Regions from separate parts of the Streptomyces sp. NPDC090119 genome, predicted to be linked through region 1. Evidence: riboswitches for the same ligand, from Rfam matches in the RefSeq annotation. Region 1 holds a riboswitch; each other region holds the start of a gene.
What was found. A riboswitch is a leader RNA that binds a small molecule or an ion and turns the genes downstream of it on or off. The one in region 1 is predicted to bind cobalamin.
Positions count from the first base shown of each region.

Region 2: linked by a shared signal. The riboswitch ahead of ACIPPM_RS14420 (ribonucleoside-diphosphate reductase subunit alpha) and the one ahead of metE (5-methyltetrahydropteroyltriglutamate--homocysteine S-methyltransferase) in region 1 are both predicted to bind cobalamin.
Region 3: linked by a shared signal. The riboswitch ahead of ACIPPM_RS05710 (prenyltransferase/squalene oxidase repeat-containing protein) and the one ahead of metE (5-methyltetrahydropteroyltriglutamate--homocysteine S-methyltransferase) in region 1 are both predicted to bind cobalamin.

Region 1 covers NZ_JBIVDK010000008.1:60,694-65,290, forward strand. The annotation lists gene metE (5-methyltetrahydropteroyltriglutamate--homocysteine S-methyltransferase) at 1-1,446, opposite strand, end outside; cobalamin riboswitch at 1,604-1,823, opposite strand; gene ACIPPM_RS29385 (amidohydrolase) at 1,893-3,221, opposite strand; gene ACIPPM_RS29390 (thiazolylpeptide-type bacteriocin) at 3,407-3,580, shown strand; gene ACIPPM_RS29395 (TOMM precursor leader peptide-binding protein) at 3,691-4,597, opposite strand, start outside.
Region 2 covers NZ_JBIVDK010000003.1:384,582-389,178, reverse strand. The annotation lists gene ACIPPM_RS14425 (ribonucleotide-diphosphate reductase subunit beta) at 1-158, opposite strand, end outside; gene ACIPPM_RS14420 (ribonucleoside-diphosphate reductase subunit alpha) at 158-2,542, opposite strand; cobalamin riboswitch at 2,669-2,818, opposite strand; gene ACIPPM_RS14415 (GNAT family N-acetyltransferase) at 2,859-3,365, opposite strand; gene mctP (monocarboxylate uptake permease MctP) at 3,443-4,597, opposite strand, start outside.
Region 3 covers NZ_JBIVDK010000001.1:1,248,532-1,253,128, reverse strand. The annotation lists gene ACIPPM_RS05715 (hypothetical protein) at 1-122, opposite strand, end outside; gene ACIPPM_RS05710 (prenyltransferase/squalene oxidase repeat-containing protein) at 119-2,830, opposite strand; cobalamin riboswitch at 3,001-3,136, opposite strand; cobalamin riboswitch at 3,207-3,282, shown strand; gene ACIPPM_RS05705 (hypothetical protein) at 3,404-4,597, shown strand, end outside.

The sequences.
Region 1 (4,597 bases):
CTCCTGGATCTCCGCCTTGATGCGCTCCTCGTACCCGGCCGTGTCGATCCGGCCCGCGCGCAGGTCGGCGCGGGCGGTGCGCAGTTCGCCGGTCTGCGGGAACGAGCCGATCGTGGTGGTCGGCAGCAGCGGCAGCCCGAGGTGGGCCCGCTGGGCGGCCGCCCGCTCGGGGTACGGCTGGGCGCGGCGGGCGTCCGCGTCCGTCACGGCCTCCGCGCGGGCCCGGACGGCCGGGTCACGGGTGATGGGGGAGCCGGTGCGGGAGGCCAGGTCGGCCCGGTTCGCGGCGAGTTCGGCGGCGATCGCGTCCGTGCCGCGCGCCAGCCCCCTGGCCAGGGTGACGATCTCGGCGGTCTTCTGCCGGGCGAAGGCCAGCCAGCGCAGGATCTGCGGTTCGATGTCCCGCTCGGGGGCGGTGTCCAGCGGCACGTGCAGCAGGGAGCAGGAGGCGGCGACGTCGACCCGGTCGGCCAGCCCGAGCAGGGTGCCCAGGGTGGCCAGGGACTTCGACAGGTCGTTGACCCAGATGTTGCGACCGTCGACCACACCGGCCACCAGCCGCTTGCCGGGCAGCCCGCCGACCGCGGCGAGCGCGTCCAGGTTGGCGGCGGCGGCCTCGGTGAAGTCCAGCGCCAGCCCCTCCACCGGCGCCTTGGCCAGCACCGGCAGCGCCTCGCCGAGACGGTCGAAGTAGGAGGCGACCAGCAGCTTCGGCCGGTCGGTGAGCGCGCCCAGGTCCCGGTAGGCGCGCTCGGCCGCGTTCAGCTCGGCCGGGGTACGGTCCTGCACCAGCGCGGGCTCGTCCAGCTGCACCCACTCCGCCCCGGCCGCGCGCAGATCGGCCAGCACCTCGGCGTACACCGGGAGCAGCCGGTCCAGCAGGGTCAGCGGATCGAAGTCGGCGGGGACACCGGGCGCGGGCTTGGCCAGCAGCAGGTAGGTCACCGGACCGACCAGCACCGGCCGGGCGGCGAGGCCCAGCGCGAGGGCCTCCTTCAGCTCCGCGACCTGCTTGGCGGAGTCGGCGGAGAACACCGTGTCCGGGCCCAACTCGGGCACCAGATAGTGATAGTTGGTGTCGAACCACTTGGTCATCTCCAGCGGCGGCACGTCCTGCGTGCCGCGCGCCATGGCGAAGTAGCCGTCCAGCGGGTCGGCGGCGACGGCCGCCCGGTGCCTGGCCGGGATCGCGCCGACCATGACGCTGGTGTCCAGCACGTGGTCGTAGTACGAGAAGTCCCCGGTCGGGACCTCGTCGATGCCCGCCTCGGCGAGCGCCTGCCAGTTGGCGCGGCGGATGCCCGCCGCGGTGGCCCGGAGGGCGTCGGCGGTGACGCGGCCCTTCCAGTAGCCCTCGATGGCCTTCTTCAGTTCCCGGTCCGGGCCCTGACGCGGGTAGCCGTACACGGTGGACCGTGCTGCCGCGGCTGCGGACTTCGGTGTCACGGAGATCTCCTTCACGAGATGAATCCCTGAGGTCCCGGCGACGGGACGAGCACGTGAAGGGGTGACGACCAGGCGGCCCGGCCCGCGCGACGCGGTGGTCCGTCCCTATGCGTACGCCGACCCGCCCTCGAGGTCACCGGAACTCCGTACGCGAACGGGTCGCGCACGGGCAGATGGCAGGTCTTCGGACTCACGGGCGCGTCCTCACCAGGAGGACACCTAATGGCCGTCGCTTCCCAGGTCCGTGCGTCGGACCCAGTGCGTATGACGGCGGTCGTTCCCGTTCACCGCTGCGGGGCAGTCCCGGATTCCCACCGGGTTCCCTCTTACGACACCCCGTCTGGCGGACGGGGCGAACCAGCTGCACGGTCAGCCTACGGGCCGTGACCGCCCGCCGCCGGTACCGTCCGGCATTCGGATGGTGATCCGGGCCACGCGCATCGCGCTCACCCCGCCGCCGGGCCCAGTTGGGCCAGGGCCGCCGTCACCAGCGCGGCCGTGCCGGTGTCCAGGGTGAGGCGGACGCTGGGCAGGAAGCGGGGGGAGTGGTTGTTCGGCAGGCTCCGGAACTTCTCCGCCGGGCCGGTGCCGGGGGCGGCCGCCCACTGGGTGGGGCCGACCGAGCCGAGCATCCAGTAGGCACCCCGGATGCCGGGACGGCCGTGCAGATGGCCGCCCGCGCCGGTGAGCAGCGGGAAGTCCTCGGTCGCCGCGGAGGCGGGCCAGCCGGTGACGCGGGCGGCGCCGAACGCCCCCTGGTGGGCGGCGCGGACGGCCGCCGTGACACCCGGATCGGGGCGGGTGACGCCGGAGCGGGCCAGCTCGCGCACGGTGACCCGGGGCGGCAGCCCAGCCGACGCGGCCTCCGCGCGCACCACCCGCTCCACCGCCGCCGTGCCCCGCACGAGCGCCGCCTCCGAGAGGGCGCGGACGGTGACCCGCAGCTCGGCGCGGGTGGCGATCACGTTCCCCGAGCGCCCGGTGTCCCCGGCCCGCAACGAGGACGCGGTGACCACCAGCCGCTCGGCCGGGTCCGTCTCGCGGGCGGCGACGGCCGGGAGCCGGGTCACCGCACCGGCCGCCGCGAGCAGCGGATCGGCCGTCAGATGCGGGGTGGCCGCGTGCCCGCCGTCCCCCTCGAACACCACCTCCAGCGTCACACTGCCCGCCATCAGCGGCCCGTCCGCGTGCGCCACCATTCCTGCCGGGAACGCGGCGGTGTGCTGGGCGAGGACCACGTCCGGCGCGGTGATCCGGTCGTACAGGCCGTCCTCCAGCATCGCGCGGGCACCGCTCAGCGTCTCCTCGGCGGGCTGCCCGACGACCAGCAGGGTGCCGCGCCAGCGGTCCCGGTGCCCGGCGAGCCAGCGGGCGGCGGCGGCCGCGCACGCCAGATGGGCGTCATGGCCGCAGGCGTGCATCACCGGCACCGGCCGCCCGTCCGGGCCCGGCGCGGTCGCGGTGCTGGCGTACGGCACGCCGGTCTCCTCGGCCACCGGCAGCGCGTCCAGCTCGGCGCGCAGCAGCACGGCCGGGCCGTCGCCGTTGACGAGTTCGGCGGCGACCCCGTGGCCGCCGACCCCGCGCAGCACCCGGAAGCCGTCGGCCGTCAGCCGGTCCGCGAACGTGGCGGCGGTGCGCTCCTCCGCGCCGGACAGCTCGGGGTGCCGGTGCAGGTCGAGATACAGCTCGGCGGTGGACGCCAGCAGGGCGTCCAGACCGGGCGGCACACCACCGCCCACGGTCACGGACGGACGGGACTGGTCGCTGCTCACGGCGGGGACTCCAGAGGGTCGTCGTACGGGGGTGTCAGCGAAGTGACAGCCATCGGTAAGGGAGTTGGTGTCGGACGCGCGTAGAAAGGGAGATGTCGGGGGGACGCTCCTCCGGCTGGTTCAGCGCACCACCGGACGGGGCCGTCCCGGCCGGCCGCAGGTCACCTGACCCGGAAGGAGCCATCATGGCTGACAACAACCTCGCCTCCCTCGCCCAGGAGATCCTGGACCTGGAGTCGGAGACCTTCGAGATCACCGACTACTCGGACGCCAGCGAGGTCATGCTCGGTTCGTCGACGAGCTGTTCCTCCACCAGCACCTGCTCCAGCACCACCAGCACCACCTCCTGCACCGCCTGACCCAGGCGTTCGCACCCACGGTCCCCGGCCCGCCACGGCGCGCCGGGGACCGCCGGTGTGCGCGGGCCCCTTGACGGCCCGCGCACCGACGAGCGGTACGCCTGCCCCGCTCACGGGAACGGATGCGGCACCCGCCGCAACTCCTCCTCATCGAGCGGCGCCGGGACCATGCCCGCCCGGTACGGCGCGGTACGCAGCCTCGGCATGGTGAGCGCCCGCTGCCTGAGCCAGCCGAAGTCGATCGGCAGCAGCCCCGGAGCCAGCGTGGCGACCGTGCGCAGCCCCATCCGGCGCTGCTCGGGAGTGGTCTGGTCGACGGCGATCACCTCGCACCCCGCCTCGCCCAACAGGTCCCGCACCAGCAGCAGATCGTCACGGAGGTCCCCGGTGCGCGGCCGCCGCTCCTCCCACCCGGCGAACAGTTCCTCCAGCGGGGCCGTGCGGGGCGGCTTCAGATAGCCGGTGGCGTGCACGCGCATCGCGGGCAGCCCGAACAGCGCCGCGTGGTCCGGGAGCCGCTTCACCAGGTCGAAGTCCTCGGCCATGGAAGCGAGTTCGGCGGGCCGCTCGGCGACCTGGCCGGGCAGGTGCGGGATGTAGGTGAGGATCTCGGAGACCGCCGACTCCACGGCCGTCTCCGGGTCGAAGGACGCGCCCGCCGCGAACGCCAGCGAGCCCGGCGCGTCGTCGCGGCGCACCGCGAGCCCGGTGACCACGGGCACCGGCAGGTCCACCCGGTTGTCGAAGACGTGCACGTCGTAGCCCTGGAGCGCGGCCCGTGCCACCATCGCGCGCACGCTCGGCGAGCGCACCGAGTCCAGGTCGATCTCGGGCAGTGGCAGATCGCCGTACCAGCCGAGCAGGAAGGCGTCCCGCTCGATGAGTTCGAGCAGCCCGAAGAACACCGCCTCCTCCCAACTGCTGCCGGTGGCACAGCCGTTGGAGCATTCGAAGACGAAGTTGTCGGCGGCCGTGCCCGCGCTGTAGTAGACCAGCCGGGCCGGGACCAGCACCGGG
Region 2 (4,597 bases), on a different contig from region 1:
GAGAGCTTCGCCAGGTCGGCGACGTCCGAGTGGAGGTCGACCTCCTCGACGGTCCAGGTGTTCTTGATCGCGTCCCGGTAGCGCTCGTAGAAGTCCGGGTAGCGCATCGGGCGGAGGGTGAGCTCGAAGCCGGGGTCGAGCAGATTCTTCTCGGTCATTACTGGCAGGCCTCGCAGGACTCGGGGTTTTCCAGGGAGCAGGCGACGGCGTCGGGGTCGGCCGCCTGCTGGACGGGGATGGTCTTGGTCTCCTGGGCGCGGCCCCCGGCGGCACGGGCGATCCGGGTCGCCGGGCGCGAACGCAGGTAGTACGTGGTCTTCAGACCCGACTTCCAGGCGTAGGAGTACATCGAGGAGAGCTTGCCGATGGTCGGCGTCTCCAGGAACAGGTTCAGCGACTGCGCCTGGTCGAGGAACGGGGTACGGGCGGCGGCCATGTCGATCAGGCCGCGCTGCGGGATCTCCCACGCCGTGCGGTACAGCGCCCGCACGTCCTCGGGAATCCACGCGAAGCCCTGCACCGAGCCGTTGGCCTCGCGCAGCTCCTCACGGGTGCGGGCGTCCCACACGCCGAGGTTCTTCAGCTCCTGCACCAGGTACGCGTTGACCTGGAGGAACTCGCCCGACAGCGTCTCGCGCTTGAACAGGTTGGACACCTGCGGCTCGATGCACTCGTACACACCCGCGATGGACGCGATGGTGGCCGTCGGCGCGATGGCCAGCAGCAGCGAGTTGCGCATGCCGACCTGGGAGATCCGGGCGCGCAGCGCGGCCCAGCGCTCGGGCCAGGTCAGCTCGACGCCGTAGTGGTCGGGGTGCAGCACGCCCTGGGCGGTACGGGTCTGCTCCCAGGCCGGGAGCGGGCCGTTGCGCTCGGCGAGGTCGGCGGACGCCTCGTAGGAGGCCAGCATGATGCGCTCGGCGATCTTCGTGGACAGCGCCTTCGCCTCGGGGGAGTCGAAGGGGATGCGCAGCTTGAAGAAGACGTCCTGGAGGCCCATCGCGCCGAGGCCCACCGGGCGCCACTTGGCGTTGGAGCGGCCCGCCTGCTCGGTCGGGTAGAAGTTGATGTCCACGACCCGGTCGAGGAAGGTCACGGCCGTGCGGACGGTCTCGTCCAGCCGCGCCCAGTCGATGTCACCGTCGGCCACGAAGGCGCCCAGGTTCACCGAGCCGAGGTTGCAGACCGCGGTCTCCCCGTCGTCGGTGACCTCGAGGATCTCCGTGCACAGGTTGGAGGAGTGCACCACGTTGCCCGGCAGCGCCGTCTGGTTGGCGGTGCGGTTGGCGGCGTCCTTGAAGGTCATCCAGCCGTTGCCGGTCTGCGCGAGGGTGCGCATCATGCGGCCGTACAGCTCACGTGCGGGCATGGACTTCTTCGCCAGGCCCGCCTGCTCGGCCTTGCGGTAGGCCGCGTCGAACTCCGGGCCCCACAGGTCGACCAGCTCGGGCACGTCCGCCGGGGAGAACAGCGACCAGGGCTCGTCGGCGTTGACCCGGCGCATGAACTCGTCCGGAATCCAGTGCGCGAGGTTCAGATTGTGCGTGCGGCGCGCGTCCTCACCGGTGTTGTCGCGCAGCTCCAGGAACTCCTCGATGTCGGAGTGCCAGGTCTCCAGGTACACCGCGGCCGCGCCCTTGCGCCGTCCGCCCTGGTTCACCGCGGCCACCGAGGCGTCCAGCGTCTTCAGGAACGGCACGATGCCGTTGGAGTGCCCGTTGGTGCCGCGGATCAGCGAACCCCGGCTGCGGATGCGGGAGTAGGACAGGCCGATGCCACCGGCGTGCTTGGAGAGACGGGCGACCTGGTGGTAGCGGTCGTAGATCGAGTCCAGCTCGTCCAGCGGGGAGTCCAGCAGGTAGCAGGACGACATCTGGGGGTGGCGCGTACCGGAGTTGAACAGGGTGGGGGAGGACGGCAGGTAGTCCAGGCGGCTCATCAGGCCGTACAGCGCGGCGACCTCGTCCACGGCCGGGGCGCTGTCGTTCTCCGCGAGACCGCTCGCCACGCGCAGCATGAAGTGCTGGGGGGTCTCGATCACCTTGCGGGTGATGGGGTGGCGCAGCAGGTAGCGGCTGTGCAGGGTGCGCAGGCCGAAGTAGCCGAACCGGTCGTCGGCGCCGGTGTCGATCAGGGCGTCCAGCCGGGCGGCGTGCAGCGCCACGAAGTCGGCGGTGCGGTCGGCGACCAGGCCCTCGCGGTGGCCCACGGTCACCGACTCGGTGAAGCACGTCACGCCCTGCGAGGCGGCCTCGGCGCGGATGGAGAGGGTGAGCAGCCGGGCGGCCAGCCGGGAGTAGGCGGGGTCCTCCGAGATCAGACCGGCGGCGGACTCGGTGGCCAGCTCGCGCAGTTCCGCCTCGTCGGCACGCGCCGACCGGCCGCGCAGCGCGGCGGCCGCGACCCGGCCGGGGTCCGCGTCGGGGAGGTCGGCGGTCAGCTCGGTCAGGGTCCGCAGCAGCGCGACCCCGGGGCCGTCGTTCTCCACAGGGGCCTCGGTCGCCGGGGTGGCTGAAGCCGGGTCGGCAGGCGCGATGGTCACGTGGGGCTCTCCCTCGCTGGGCACGGGGACCTGGCGGAGGGTGTGAGGAGGCACGAGCGCGCACGGCGTCGCGTCCACCGGCCCACTCCACGAGGCCCGGACGTCTTTGAGCACCCGGGCCGGACGGCCGGGCGCGCCGCTGTCGACAGGTCCTCGGACTGACGCTGGCGTGCACGAAGCACGCAAGTACACCGTTGCGGGACAGTTCCGGATTCGCACCGGATTCCCCTGCGACGACAGCGAGCACGAGCATACATCTAGTGCTGGGCTGTCGTGTCACCCCCAGATGTTGTGTCTGTTGTGTGTCCCGGCGGCTTCAGAGGGTCAACTCGTAAGTGAGCAGGGCGAGGTCCAGCACGCCCGGGAGGGGGTTCCAGTCGCGGTGCGGGGTGCGCCGGAAACCGAGGCGTTCGTAGATCCGGTGGGCCGCGTGCATCGTCGGCTGGGTGGACAGCACGAGGCTCCGGCAGCCCTCGACGGCCCGTGCCCGGGCCACGCAGGCCCGTACGAGCGCCTCCCCGGCCCCCTGGCCCCGGCCGGCGTGCGCGACCGCCAGCATCCGGATCTCGGCCTCGCCCGGACCCGCGATGTCGGCCATGGGTCCGCCCGCCGGGACGAAGGTGACCCCGCCGAGCAGGACGCCCCCGCGCACAGCCACCAGGATCTCCGCGGCGGCCGCCCGCCGGGGCACGTCCCGCAGCTCGCCGAGGTACGCGTCGTCCGCGCCGAAGTCCAGCAGCCCGTCCTCGAGGTACGCCCGGGCGGTGATCTCGCCCAGGGCGGTGTATTCGGCGGGTGCGGCGGGTCTGATGAGGAAGTCCATGGCCGTGAGTGTGTACGACGACGGGCCGCCGATGCTCTCGCATCACGGCGGCCCGTGCCAGGTGGGGTGTCGGTGGGTCAGTGGGTGCTGCCCGCCGTCGCCGGGGGCAGCTCGACCTCGACGCCGGGGTCGCCCGCGTCGGCCGTGTAGTCCTCGGGCTTGGTCTCGTCGATGCCGTCGGGGGCCTTCACGGCCTTCAGGACGAACGTCAGGACCACGGTGACCACCACGTTCAGCACGAACGCGGTGAGGCCGATGTAGCCGATCTCACCGATGCCGGGGACCTCCTTGGCCGAGCCGCCGAAGTGCTTCTGGGTCGGCGAGGCGACGCCGTAGGCGGCGAGCGTGCCGTAGAGCATGCCGACCGCCCAGCCCGCGAGCAGCGCCCAGCGGTGGAACCAGCGGGTGAACAGGCCGCCGACCAGGGCCGGGAAGGTCTGCAGAATCCAGATGCCGCCCAGCAGCTGGAAGTTGATCGCCACCGTCTTGTCCATGGTGAGGACGAAGACCAGGGCGCCCACCTTCACCAGCAGCGAGACCAGCTTGGAGACCTTGGTCTCCTGCTCGGGCGTCGCGTCGGGCTTGATGAAGTCCTTGTAGATGTTGCGGGTGAACAGGTTCGCGGCCGCGATCGACATGATCGCCGCCGGGACCAGGGCGCCGATGCCGATCGCCGCGAAGGCCACGCCCGCGAACCAGTCCGGGAACATGTTCTCGAACAGCTGCGGGATCGCGAGCTGGCCGTTGGTGACCTTCACCCCGGCCGCGATCGCCATGAAACCCAGCAGGGCCAGCAGGCCCAGCATCAGGGAGTACAGCGGCAGGATCGTGGTGTTGCGCCGGATCACGTCGCGGCTCTTGGAGGAGAGCGTCGCGGTGATCGAGTGCGGGTACATGAACAGCGCGAGCGCCGAGCCCAACGCCAGCGTGGCGTAGGTCCACTGGCCCGCCGGGGCCGGGACGATGCCGCCCGCACCGGCCGCCGCATACTTCTCGCCCGCCTTGGCGAAGATCTCGTCGAAGCCGCCCAGCTTGATCGGGATGTAGATGATCGCCACCGCGATGACGATGTAGATCAGCGTGTCCTTCACGAACGCGATCATCGCCGGGGCGCGCAGACCCGAGGAGTAGGTGTAGGCCGCCAGCACACCGAAGGCGATCAGCAGCGGCAGGTCCTTCACGAACCAGTTGGTGTCCTCACCGCCGCCCACGCCCATCACGTCCAGCACCGC
Region 3 (4,597 bases), on a different contig from region 1:
CAGCGGCCCATCGCCTGCGGGTCGGCCGCCGCCGGGGCGACGGTCGCGCCGAGCCCGGCGGCGGTCAGGCCGAGCGCGGCCACCAGCCGGGCCAGCGCGCGCGGGAACCGTCCGGTGATCATCGCTTCTCCAGTGCGTCGGTACGTCGCCGTGCGAGGACGACGGTGCGCCAGCCGACGGCACACAGCAGCGCGGCGATCCCGGCGAGCGCGCCCGCCTGTACGCCGGTCGAGGCGAGGACGCCGTCCCCCGCATCGCCGTTCGCGTCCACGGTGGTCGGCGCGTCCGGACCGCCGCCCGGCGTGTCTCCGGGTGTGACGATCTGCGGCGCACCGCCGCCGCTAGCCGTCGGGGTGGGCTGCGCCGACGTGCCGTCAAGGCTGCGCTTCAGCGTGCCGAAGGAGACGCCGGTGGCGCCGCCGACGGCCTGGGTGGAGGCTCGCAGGTCGGAGCCGCGCTGGCCCTCCTTGGCGACGTTGAAGCCGCCGTCGGGGTTCTGCTGCGAGGCGAGGAACTTCAGCGCCCGGGAGATCTCGTCCCCGTACTCCGCCTTGTCCAGGGACAGGCCCTGTACGGCGAGCGCGGCCGAGTTCACCGAGTCACCGGCCGCGCCGGGGAAGCCGCCGTCGGCCAACTGCTTCGAGGCGAGCCATCCCAGCGCCTTGTCGACGGCCTGGCCGGCCCGGTCGCCGCCCGCGAGGTCCAGGGCCATCGCGGCGATGGCGGTGGAGTCGACGTCCGCGTCCCCGGTCGGCGGGATCAGGCTCGGCCACGCGCCGTCGTCCCGCTGCAGGCTCTCCACGTAGGCGATCGGGGACCGGGCGGCCTCCGCCTCCCCGGCGCGCAGTTGCGCCATGACGGCAAGGGACTGGGAGAAGACCGAGGGCGCGTAGGTGTAGGCGCCCTCGGCGGCGCAGGAGCGGTCCGGCGCCGTGCTGGGCGCCGCGCACACGGCCTTGTCGAGGGCGGCGATCAGGTCGTGCCCGGCGAAGTCGCGCGGGTCGCGGCCCACGGCCTCGGCGAGCAGCGCGGTCTTGCCGATCGAACCGCCGCCCGCGTACTGGGTGCCGATGCCCGTCCAGTCGCTGACGGTGCGGCCCTCGCCGTCCTTGCCGCCGTGGTCGAGGAAGTCGACGATGCCTCGCAGCCCGGCGTTGTCCAGTCCGGTGGCGGCGAGCGCGTAGGCGCCGTCGATGGTGAGGCCGAAGTCGGCGCGGCCGGAGCCGGTGCCGGTCGGGTAGTACCGGCCCTGTGTGAGCTGCCCCGCGCCGGTGAGGTAGGCGACGCCCCGCTTGAGGTCGGGGCCCTTGCCCGGTGTCGGGTTGGGAGTCGGCTCGGTCGTGGTCGGCGGAGGGGTGGTGGGTTCGGCCTTCTTGGTGGTGAGTGCCGTCAGGTCGGTGCGGGCGCCCGCGAGGACGGCCACCGGGGTGGCGTAGAGGGTGGAGTCGGTGGCGTCCTGGTCGAAGCCGAAGCCGCCGTCCGCGAGCTGCGTGCGGGAGAGCCAGCCCTCGGCGGCGTTGGCCCGGTTGATCCGGCCGAGGGCGCGCAGTGCTTGGGCGGCGTACGAGGTGGCGATCACGTCGCCGGTGTCCGAGCCGGTGGAGCCGGGGAAGGCGCCGTCGTCCCGCTGGTTCCTCATCAGGTAGTCGCGGGCCTTAGTGACGGCGGCGGTGTGGCCGCCCGCCTTCTCGAGGGCGAGGGCGACCAGGCCGGTGGTGGCGGCGTCGCCGTCGCAGTTCTCGCCCGGCCGGATCAGGATGCTGGTGACGCCACCGTCCTTGCACTGGACCTGAGTGAGCCGGTCCACCGTCTCGGCGGGGGGTTCGTGACCCGCCCGGAGCAGCGCGAGGACCGCGCGGGCCTGTTCGTCGGCGTAGCCGATGCCGCGGAAGTCGCCTCGCGCGGTGCATCCGTCGGCGGGTGCGGCGGCGGTGCACACGTGCGCGGTGAGGTCGGCGAGCAGGTCGCGGCCGCCGAAGTCGCGGGGGTCGCCCTCGGTGGACTCCGCGAGCAGGGCCAGCCGGGCGGCGGCCGCCGTCTCGGGCGTCCGGCCCGTGCCGCCGGGGGTCACGTAGTCCGCGACGTGTCGTGCCAGGAAGGACGTGACCTTGTCCAGGGTGGCGCCCCTGCCGTCGGCGGCGGCCAGCGCGTAGCCGGTCTCCACGGTCAGCAGGTAGTTCGGGCTCTCCGCGCCGTCGTCGACGACGCGTTCGCCGTCGGTCAGCCGCCCCTTGAGCCAGGTGGCGGCGGCGGCCACACCGACGGTGCCGGGAGCCCCGGTGGGCTCGCCGGGCTCGGGGATGGTCGTGCCACCGGCGCGTACGTCGTCGGGGGTGAAGGCGGGCCTGCCGGTGGTGCCGCCGATGTCGGTGCCGCCGTACACCCAGGCGTCGACGTCACCGTCCTTGAGCTTGCGGTCCATCGCACCGTACTGGCTGTACGTCCAGTCGTCCTGGCCGGGAGAGGCGGTCCAGTAGGACCAGTAGGCGGTGGCCTGCGGGGTGAGCACGCAGGGTTCCCGGTCCGGGGTCGGGTACTGGGTGCCCGAGCCGAAGGTGCCGAAGCCGATGCGGCAGATGAAGGCGGGGCCGTCGTGCTGGGTGCCGGTGGTGGTGAAACCCCCGTCGTGGAGGAGTGCGTAGCCGGTGGTGGGGGTGGTGTCGCAGCCTCGCTCGACCTTGCCGCCGAAGGGCTTGAAGTCGACCGCGACCACGGCGCCCTTGGTGCCGGTGCAGTCGCCGACCGGTGCCGCCGCGGCGGGCGGAGCGGTGGACAGGAAGGCGAGGCAGGTGGCGGCGGTGACGAGCATCGCGGACAGCGCGGCCGTCATAGCTCTCGGCCATCTTCGTGCCAGTGCGTGCGTGCTCCCCATGGTCCTCACCACGGCCCCCTCGGTGTGTGGCCGAGGCGGGGGAACGAACACGTGGCGCACGCCCCTGGCCGGGGCGGTGAGCCGGGCGGCTGGGCGGGTCGCACCACGCCGTAGTCCGCGACGGCGTCTGTTGCTGTGGATCACGCTCCAGGCATTCCGGCTCGCCCGACGGATCGGGCCCACGGTTGCGGGTCAGCGCCGGAATTCGACCGGCTTCCCCTGGAACTGCGTTGCGTAGCAGGCGGATTGGAGCACGAGTTCACAGAACCCGTCAAGGCGGTGGCACTGTGGCGGGATCGGGCACGCGTCGGGTACTGTCCCGCCCTGCCGAGTGGGGGAACCCGGTGGGAGTCCGGGGCTGACGCGCAGCGGTGTGGGGGCGGATCGACCGTCCCCGAGCCCGAATGCCCAGACGGCACAGGTTGGTTGGAAGTCGGTCCACGCGTCCCGGACGGCGGCCATGTCCCGCCGCGTGCACCCGTCAGGGACCCGCTCGGGCCGGTCGGCGTCCCCCTATTCCTGGAGCACGCCATGCCCCGTCCCCTGTCCGTCCGTCGCGCCGCGTTCACCGCGGCCGCCGCATGCGGCGCCTTCGCGCTGACCGCGCTGCCCGCGGCGGCCACCGCCACCCCGGCCCAGATCGCGACCTCGAAGACCAACGGCGTCGCCTACCTCAAGTCGCTGCAAGCCGCGGACGGTTCGTACGCGGGCTCGGGCCTGTCCAACGAGTGGGCGTTCAGCGCCTTCGCCGCGGCCGGGACCGCCGCGGTGGACGTCACTCCCGGCGGCGACACGACCAAGAACGCGAGAACGGTCTACAGAAACCTGCTGGCCACCAGCACCTGGCCGTCCGCCTCCCCCGTGGTCACCGACTACGAGCGCGCCACCCTCAACGCCTACGCGGCCGGGATCGACCCCGCCCGTGTCTCCGCCTCCCGCAATCTGATCGCCGACGTCTACCGGTACTGGCAGACCGCCGAGCCCGGCTACTTCGGCCCGTCCGCCAACTTCAACGGGACCGTCTTCGCCGCCCTCGCCCTGGGCGGCGCGAGGACCACGTCCGCCCAGCCCCGCGTCCCCCAGGCGCTGCGCGACTCCCTGATCACCCGGATACGCGCCAACCAGCACGACGACGGCGGCTGGAACTACGGCAAGGCCGAGGGCGACCCCTCCCAGCTGGGCGCCACGAGCGACATCGACATGACCGGCGCCGCGATGGCCGCGCTGTGCGTCTCCGGCGTGCCGAACACGGACACGGACATCGCGCAGGCCAAGGCGTTCCTCAAGGGGAAGCTGGTCGCCAACACCGGTGCGTTCAACGCCATGTTCGGCGTCAACACCGACTCCAACGGCTGGGCCGTCTCCGGCCTCAACGCCTGCGGCATCAACCCCCAGACCGGCGACTTCCTCACCTCCAAGGGCAAGACACCGGTGGACTTCCTGATCAGCCAGCAGTTCAACCCCGGCGGCGGCTTCAAGTACCTGCCCAGCGACACGTCACCACAGGCGTACGCGTCCATCGACGGCCTGCGCGCGGTCGCCGGAGGCGGCTTCACCGCCACTCCCCCGGTGCCGGTCACCTCGGGCGCTTCGCAGTGGGTCGCGCAGGGGTCGCTGACCGCGGGGACGGCCACCTCGTTCGCCGTCACCGTGGACGACGGTGCCGGAAACCTGAAGGTCTGCTCGGTCGCCCTCACCCCGACCGGCACCACGACCACCCTCGGC